DNA from 2 places in the Streptococcus sp. Marseille-Q6379 genome. Region 2 is predicted to be linked to the other one. Evidence: predicted binding sites of a transcription regulator. Region 2 holds the regulator's gene; the other holds the start of a gene.

Region 1 (4,433 bases), 240 kb from region 2:
GATGACCATAACCATGATGGTAATCCAGACCGTACGGATAACTACTGTCTTCGTGACCCACACATCATTGAAGATAACGGTAGCCGTTACCTTATTTTTGAATCAAATACAGGTGACGAAAACTACCAAGGCGAAAAACAAATTTACAAATGGTCAAACTATGGAGGAGATGACGCCTTTAACCTTAAGTCATTCCTCAATATTGTTAATAATAAACACCTTTACAACCTTGCATCATGGGCAAATGGTTCTATCGGTATCTTGAAACTTGATGATAATGAGAAAAATCCATCTGTAGCTGAACTTTACACACCGCTTGTCACTAGCCACATGGTTACTGATGAAGTAGAACGTCCAAGTGTTGTTAAGATGGGTGGCAAGTATTACCTCTTCACTGCTTCACGTATCAACAAATCTACGGATGCTGAAGGTACTGTAGCAGCGCGTGAAGCTGTCGGTGATGACGTTGTCATGCTTGGATTCGTATCAGACAGCCTCCGTGGGAAATACCGTCCACTTAACGGCTCAGGTGTGGTCTTGACAGCCTCTGTTCCAGCTGACTGGCGTACATCTACCTATTCTTACTATGCGGTTCCTGTTGAAGGATCATCAGATACTCTTTTGGTAACTTCTTACATGACTAACCGTGGTGGTATTGCTGGTGCTGAGAATAAATCGACATGGGCTCCAAGCTTCCTCATTAAGATGAATGAAGATGATACTACAGAAGTTCTTCCTAAGATGACCAACCAAGGGGACTGGATTTGGGATAAATCTAGTGAAAGCTTGGTACACGTGGCCGATCAAAACAGTGCTAAATTGCCAAATGAGGACTATAACGTAGATTATTATGCAGTGTCAGATTATGGTCTTAAACCACATACTTATCCTACAGTTGATGGTTCACCGGGCGTTTCTGAAGCTCGCGGTGTCTTAACTGTAACTGTTAAAGATGGTGAAGACAAGAAATCAGATAAATCAGAAACACCAGTAAATCCAACAGAAGGTAATCATTCTGTTGATGATAAGTCTAACAAACCAGATACACCTTCTAAACCAGCAGACAATAATCAACCATCAACTAATAAAGAAGATAAACCAGCAACGCCGACGAATCCAGATTCTCCAGTTCGTAATCCGTTCCCTTATTTCACAGACCGCCCATCTAATGATAATAATTCATCAGATGATCATCATGTAGAGGTTCCTGCGAAACCTTCAACAGAGAGTTCTGTGGGTGACCGTCGTCCAGTAGCTCAAGCTACAGAGATTGCGTCACCAGTACCAGAGGCTATTGTAGCAACTGGACCAACTGTTTCAACGACTCCTGTTAAAGAAGAGTCTGTCACTGAAACAGAAGCTCCAAAACCAGCTAAGTCTGAAGAGGAAGTTCAGTCTCACGGAGTCGCTAAAGCTGATGAAGTAACTAAGTCTGATGAGTCAAGTAAAGACAACAATACTAAAGTTGCTGCCAAACTTGCTACGACTCCTAAGACACCAAGTGATTCAGAAGGTTCAAAGAGCAACATTCTTTCAATCTTGGCGACTATCTTTGCAGCAATTGCAAGTCTAGCTCTTCTTGGCTATGGTTTGGTCACAGGAAAGATTCATTTGCCTAAAAAATAATCCTTTTCAAAAACGTTTGCAGTAAAGCAAGCGTTTTTTTTGCCTTTTTGATATAATGGAGTGAATATAAAGCAAAGGAAGAAACTATTATGGGTAAATTTCAAGTTATTTCACATCCACTGATTCAACATAAACTTTCAATCCTCCGTCGTGAGGATACTTCTACTAAGGACTTCCGTGAGCTAGTTAATGAAATTGCTATGCTCATGGGTTACGAAGTGTCTCGTGACCTTCCTCTCGAAGAGGTTGAAATTCAAACACCAATTACTAAAACTGTACAAAAACAACTTTCTGGTAAGAAATTGGCGATTGTTCCAATTCTTCGTGCGGGTATTGGTATGGTCGATGGTTTCCTTAGCCTTGTACCAGCAGCTAAAGTTGGTCATATTGGTATGTATCGTGACGAGGAAACTCTTGAGCCAGTTGAGTACTTAGTTAAATTACCAGAAGACATTGATCAACGTCAGATCTTTGTAGTAGATCCAATGCTTGCGACTGGTGGTTCAGCAATCTTGGCAGTAGACTCACTTAAAAAACGTGGTGCAGCTAATATCAAGTTTGTTTGCTTGGTTGCAGCACCAGAAGGTGTCAAAAAATTGCAAGATGCTCACCCAGATATCGATATCTACACAGCATCTTTGGATGAGAAACTTAATGAAAACGGTTATATTGTTCCAGGTCTTGGAGATGCAGGTGACCGTCTATTTGGTACAAAATAGGTTGAAAAAGGGAAAATTTCCCTTTTTTTACTAGATTAATAAGTTTCAAGTGAAATTGTTTTAGAGTGATTTAGCACTCTTTTGAAAAGAGTGCTAAGAATGATGTTTTTTATTTGACCTAATTTGACTAAAATCATATAATAGCATCAAGACAATATTAAAAGGAGGATTCATATGATTCCTGTAGTAATTGAACAAACATCACGCGGTGAGCGTTCTTATGATATTTACTCACGTTTGCTCAAGGATCGTATCATCATGTTAACAGGTCCTGTTGAAGATAATATGGCAAACTCAATTATCGCCCAACTCTTGTTCTTGGATGCTCAAGACAACACAAAAGATATCTATCTTTATGTTAATACACCAGGTGGATCAGTTTCGGCAGGTCTTGCCATTGTTGATACAATGAACTTCATCAAGTCTGATGTTCAGACTATCGTTATGGGGATGGCAGCATCTATGGGAACAATTATTGCTTCAAGCGGTACCAAAGGTAAACGTTTCATGTTGCCAAATGCAGAGTACATGATTCACCAACCAATGGGTGGTACTGGTGGTGGTACGCAACAAACAGACATGGCTATCGCAGCTGAACATTTGCTCAAAACGCGTAATAACTTGGAGCAAATCTTGGCGGATAATTCTGGACAGCCAATTGAAAAAGTTCATGTAGACGCTGAACGTGACAATTGGATGAGTGCCCAAGAAACGCTTGAATATGGCTTTATCGATGAAATCATGGCTAATAACCAATTAAAATAGACTGAGCTTGTCTTAAATAAAAGTCAGATGCAAATCGGTTGTATAAGGACCGTTTCATCTGGCTTTTTGTGTTATAATAGAAAACATGTTAATAATCAATAAGGAGTTGCTTGCTATTGATCAAGCTATAGATTGTCTTGTTTCGTATTTTCTAAAGCTACCTGAGGTAGAAAATTACCGTTTGAAACGCCAGAAATTCGAAAATGACAGAGAACTTCAAGAGCAACTCTTTGCATTTCAGGAATTAAAGGATAGCTATGATACTGCTAAGGAGTACGAAGCTTTTAGACCAGATGTGAGAGAGTTGAAACGTCAGGTTTTGCGAATGAAGCGCCAAATTGATTTGAACGAGGTGGTTATTGGCTATCGTCAGGCAGAGTTCGATTTGCAGACTATTTTAGCCAATCTTGGTGAGGAGATTGCCCAAGCTGTTTCAGACCAGATTTTTATCGATTCTGGGCTACCTCTTGCCCCTCACAAACCGCATCATAAAAAGGGAGACACTAACATAAAGGAGAAAATGAGTCATGATTAAGCGTCAAGGCATTATTGTTTATTTATACTACAATAGAGACTTACGTAAAATTACCAAGTTTGGGGATGTTGTCTACCATTCTTATAAGATGCGTTATGTGCACCTTTATGTAGATGAGGACAAGGTCGAGGATATTTTGAAAGAGCTCGATGGAATGAAAGCAGTGAAAAAAGTTCTGCCTTCCTACTATTCTGATATTGATATGGACTTTGTAGGTAGTCTGGAACGCTACGACACCTCAGTTCCTGAACCGTTTAAGAACTTTTCTCTTTAATAGGAGAAAAGTTTTTTTTATTTATGTGACTTTAAGTCCGTTTCGCTCCGAAGGTGCGGAACAAATAAACCACCCGCTATGCGGGTGCGCATTGAAGGTTATACCGTCATAACAAAAAAACTCCAAACGAGTTACAATATAGGTGTTCAAGCCAATTGTAAAACGAAAGGAGTTAAGACTATGGCGCAAAAAGCTCACAGTTTATCACATACAAAATGGATGTGTAAGTACCACATTGTATTTACACCTAAGTATAGACGAAAAATAATCTATAATCAATATAGGAGTAGTCTGGGAGAGATTTTTCATAGACTATGCCAATATAAAGGCGTTGAAGTCATAGAAGGCCACTTAATGCCAGATCATGTTCATATGCTAGTAAGTATTCCACCACGAATGAGTGTAGCTAGTTTTATGGGATATTTAAAAGGTAAAAGTGCATTGATGATGTTTGATAAACACGCTAATTTAAAATATAAATTTGGTAACAGACATTTTTGGGCAGAAGGTTATT
Region 2 (4,433 bases):
AAGACAAACTACACCTGTAATCTGTCTTTTTGTTTGATTTTTACACTACTGTAAAGGTTAATTTATCTTTCGAGCAGCCGATTTTAAGAGTTTGTCCACTAACTACTTGGCCACCTAGTAAGAGCTCAGATAACTTGTCCTCCACTTGAGTTTGAATCGTACGACGTAATGGACGAGCACCCATCTCAACATCATAGCCATCTTTAGCCAAATGCTTGAGGGCAGCTGGTTGGAACTTCAAGTCAATCCCTTTTTCAGCCAAAGCTGATACCAACGGTTTTACCATAATCTTGACAATCTCACGAAGCTGCTCTTCCTCTAAACTATGGAAGACAACCTTTTCATCAATACGGTTGATAAACTCTGGTCGGTAGGCCTTCTTAAGCTCTTCCATGATGCGTGACTGCATAGCTTGGTGATTATGAGAAATGTCTTGGACTCCAAAACCAACGGTCTTATCATCACGAAGAGCAGTCGCTCCCAAGTTCGAAGTCATAATGATAATGGTATTTGAGAAGTCAACTTTACGACCTCGACTATCCGTCAAGACACCGTCATCCAAAACCTGTAAGAGAATATTGAAAATATCTGGGTGAGCCTTTTCCACCTCGTCAAAGAGAAGAACTGAGTAAGGCTTATTACGAACTTTTTCTGTTAACTCACCGCCCTCATCATATCCAACATAACCTGGAGGAGCACCGTTAAGTCGGCTAGCCGCAAATTTTTCCATGTATTCTGACATATCAAAGCGAAGCAAAGCTGACTCATCATCAAAGAGAACTTCCGCCAATGCCTTGGCCAATTCTGTCTTACCAACACCAGTAGGCCCAAGGAACATGAAGGAACCAATCGGACGTTTTCCAGTACGAATACCTGACTGGTTACGACGAATAGCACGACTAATCGCTGAAACTGCTTCGTATTGACCAATAACACGTTTGTGAAGCTCTGCTTCCAGATTCAAATAACGCTTTCTATCTGCCTGAGCCATCTTCTCAACAGGGATACCTGATAGACGACTAAGGGTTTGCATAATCTGATCCGCATCTACCAAGGCAGGTTTTGGTAATTTTGCTTTTTGGTTAGCCTTATATTGTTTAACAGCAGCCTTCATATCACCAGATAGAAGTGCTTCATCCAAAGGCGTTATCTCACGTTTGGCTTCTTTTTTAATACGACCTTGAACAGTTGCACTCGCTTCATCTAAAAGGTCAATGGCAGAGTCAGGCAAGTTTTTACTCGTCAAATAACGGTGGGCCGCCTTGACCGCTGTCTCAACTGCCTCATCAGTAATCGTTACACGATGATAGTCTTCATAAGACGAACGTAGACCTTTTAGAATATCAATCGCCTCATGTACACTTGGCTCCTCAATTGTAATCTTAGCAAAACGGCGAGAAAGAGCTGCATCTTTTTCAATATGCTTCTGGTACTCAGCTTGAGTAGTTGCTCCAACCATATGAAGGGTTCCACGTGCTAGAGCAGGTTTCAAAATATTTGCCGCATCTAAGGTACTATCAATACCTGAACCAGAACCAATAATCGTATGCAATTCGTCAATAAAGAGAATGATTTTTCCATCAGCTTCAATCTCATCAATGATTTGATTCATACGTTCTTCGAAATCACCACGGAAACGTGTTCCTGCAACCACACTCATCATATCAAGCTCTAAGATACGCATATCAGCCAGCTCAAAAGGTACTTCGCCTGAAGCAATACGCTGTGCCAAGCCAAGCGCCAGTGCCGTCTTACCAACACCTGCTTCACCAACAAGAACTGGGTTATTCTTCGTTTTACGACTCAAAACCTGAATCATGCGTGAAATTTCTTTCTCACGTCCAATAACAGGATCAAGAGCACCTGACTCGGCTACAGCCGTTAAGTCCTTGGTATAATCTGACAGTTCCCCAGTAGAAGATTGGGGAGGCTGCATCATATTAGCAAAATTTCCTGATGCCTTTGATTTTTTAGGCTTACGAAGGTCATGAATGGCCTTCAAGTCTTGCTTACTAAGACCTGCGTAACGCTCCAAAGAACGTCGTAAATCGATAATGCGAGGCTTATCGCTGTCATCCTTATATTGAAAACCAGCAACTTCAAGGAGACGACAAACCATCAAATCCTTATGAAGAAGAAAGGCCATCAATACATGTTCAGACCCTACCTCTACAGCACCAGTCACACCAGCAATTCCCTCTGCCTCTTGCAACATAGCCTCTAAAGCATGTGACTGTGCACGTAAATCGATAATATCTGATTCAGACAAGTCTTTTGGACTTTTCTCCATCGCTAGTACAGCGGCTGTCTCAATCTCTTCCGAACGAATACGGTCCTCAAAATCAGTAAATGTTAGGTAGGCTACAGATCCTGGAACCTCAACCATAGCCAGAAGCACATGCCAAGTCTCCAGAAAAGGACTTCCAAAACGCTCTGCCTCAAGCTGCGCACGATGGAAAATGGCCTGCATTTTTCTTGAATATGTCGTCATCTAATTTCCTTTTCTATCCAATCTAAGTAATAGCGAGCGTAGAATACGCGAACGAATAGCAGCCGCATCTGCGCCTAAAATATCATCACTAGCAGTTGCTAAAATCAAATTTCCCTCACGTTCTGTGATGATTTTTTCATCAAACAGCAACTGGATCAAGTCTGTAAATACCTGCTCGCTGAGCTGATCCGCTAAGTTTTGAAGCAAATCATTAATCATGTGGTGCTTGTCAGAGAATCTGACTTTGACGATACGAATATAACCGCCACCTCCACGCTTACTCTCAACAATATAACCACGACTTTCTGTAAAGCGGGTCTTAATAACATAATTAATCTGACTCGGTACAACTTGAAAAGTATCTGCTAAGTTCGAGCGTTGAATCTCAGCAATTCCAGACTGGCCCAGCAATTCTTTAATATATTCTTCTATACTATCTGATGTATTTCTTGCCATCTTAATTCCTCCAGTCTAATTTGACTATAACTGACTATTATTATACCAAAAATGTCAGCACATGGGAAACTATACCTTCAAAAAGCTTTTTTAAGTTGTCATTAGAGACCATATAAGATACAATAAATAAGACTAAAATATTAGGTAACTTTAAGTGTTTGATCCACTTTGACAGGCTGAGCCTCACCTAATCCAACAAGTACTTTTTAGTACTTTCGCAGTAGTATTAGTCTTATCACTCTTGATAAAGCTCTTGTGACTTTTAGTCTTTATTTTATTTCTCTATGAAAGGTTACTCATGAAATACATCATTGCACTCTTAATCTCTATGATTCCCTTGGTTGAGCTCCGCGGAGCCGTTCCTGTTGCTATCGCCTCAGGTATTCCTTGGTGGCAAGCCCTAATTCTTTGTGTTATTGGGAACATGATTCCAGTTCCAATTATCTTCTTCTTCGCCCGTCGTGTTCTCGAATGGGGGGCAGACAAACCTCTAATTGGTGGCTTCTTTACCTGGTGTCTTAAAAAAGGTCACAGTGGTGGCCAAAAACTTGAAAAAGCTGCCGGAGATAAGGGGGTCTTCTGGGCCCTCCTCCTTTTTGTGGGAATTCCACTTCCAGGAACAGGAGCCTGGACTGGCACCCTAGCAGCATCTATCCTAGATTGGGACTTTAAACGTAGTGTTATTGCCGTTATGCTGGGGGTTATCTTTGCAGGTATCATCATGGGAACACTCTCTCTTCTACTTGGTGTAAATACCTTCGCTCATTAATTACTTTGTTAACGTCTGGGGCATGCTCAGATGTTTTTTTATAACAACAAAAAAGAAGTTACGATTCATTTACGTAACTTCTTTCTTTTTATCTAGCAACTAGAATTAGTTGTTAAGGGCTGCTGCCATTGTAGCTGCAACTTCTGATTCAAAGTCGTTAGATGCTTTTTCGATACCTTCACCAACTTCAAAGCGAACGAATTCTACTACTGAAGCGTTTACTGATTCAAGGTAAGCTTCAACTGTTTTGCTGTCGTCCATGATGTAAACTTGAGCAAGAAGAGTGTAAGCTTGGTCAACTTTAGTGTTGTCAAGCAAGAAGCGGTCCATTTTACCTGGGATGATTTTATCCCAGATTTTTTCTGGTTTACCTTCAGCAGCCAACTCAGCTTTGATATCTTCTTCAGCTTGAGCAAGAACAGCATCAGTCAATTGAGCTTTAGAACCATATTTAAGGTGTGGAAGAGCTGGTTTGTTAACCATTGCACGGCTTTCGTTATCTTGATCGATAGCGTGGTTAAGTTGTGCCAATTCATCTTTAACAAATTGTTCATCCAATTCAGTGTATGAAAGAACAGTTGGTTTCATCGCTGCGATGTGCATTGAGATTTGTTTTGCAAGAGCATCATCTCCACCTTCGATAACTGAAACAACACCGATACGTCCACCGTTATGTTGGTAAGCTCCGAAGTGTTGTGCATCAGTTTTCTCAACAAC

What was found. Region 2 encodes CtsR, which represses protease genes until heat stress. Its sites were predicted from a motif close to TTGGTCAAAAAAGGTCAAANA; they were not measured.
Region 1: the regulator CtsR is predicted to act here: its motif matches at 2,456-2,476, upstream of ACWPVZ_RS01635 (ATP-dependent Clp protease proteolytic subunit).

Annotation. Positions count from the first base shown of each region.
Region 1 is NZ_CBCPLV010000001.1:314,522-318,954, forward strand. It holds gene ACWPVZ_RS01625 (glycoside hydrolase family 68 protein) at 1-1,626, shown strand, start outside; gene upp (uracil phosphoribosyltransferase) at 1,716-2,345, shown strand; gene ACWPVZ_RS01635 (ATP-dependent Clp protease proteolytic subunit) at 2,520-3,110, shown strand; gene ACWPVZ_RS01640 (YlbF family regulator) at 3,196-3,645, shown strand; gene ACWPVZ_RS01645 (DUF2129 domain-containing protein) at 3,638-3,919, shown strand; gene tnpA (IS200/IS605 family transposase) at 4,100-4,433, shown strand, end outside.
Region 2 is NZ_CBCPLV010000001.1:77,617-82,049, reverse strand. It holds gene ACWPVZ_RS00490 (ATP-dependent Clp protease ATP-binding subunit) at 41-2,491, opposite strand; gene ACWPVZ_RS00485 (CtsR family transcriptional regulator) at 2,492-2,947, opposite strand; gene ACWPVZ_RS00480 (COG2426 family protein) at 3,246-3,716, shown strand; gene tsf (translation elongation factor Ts) at 3,822-4,433, opposite strand, start outside.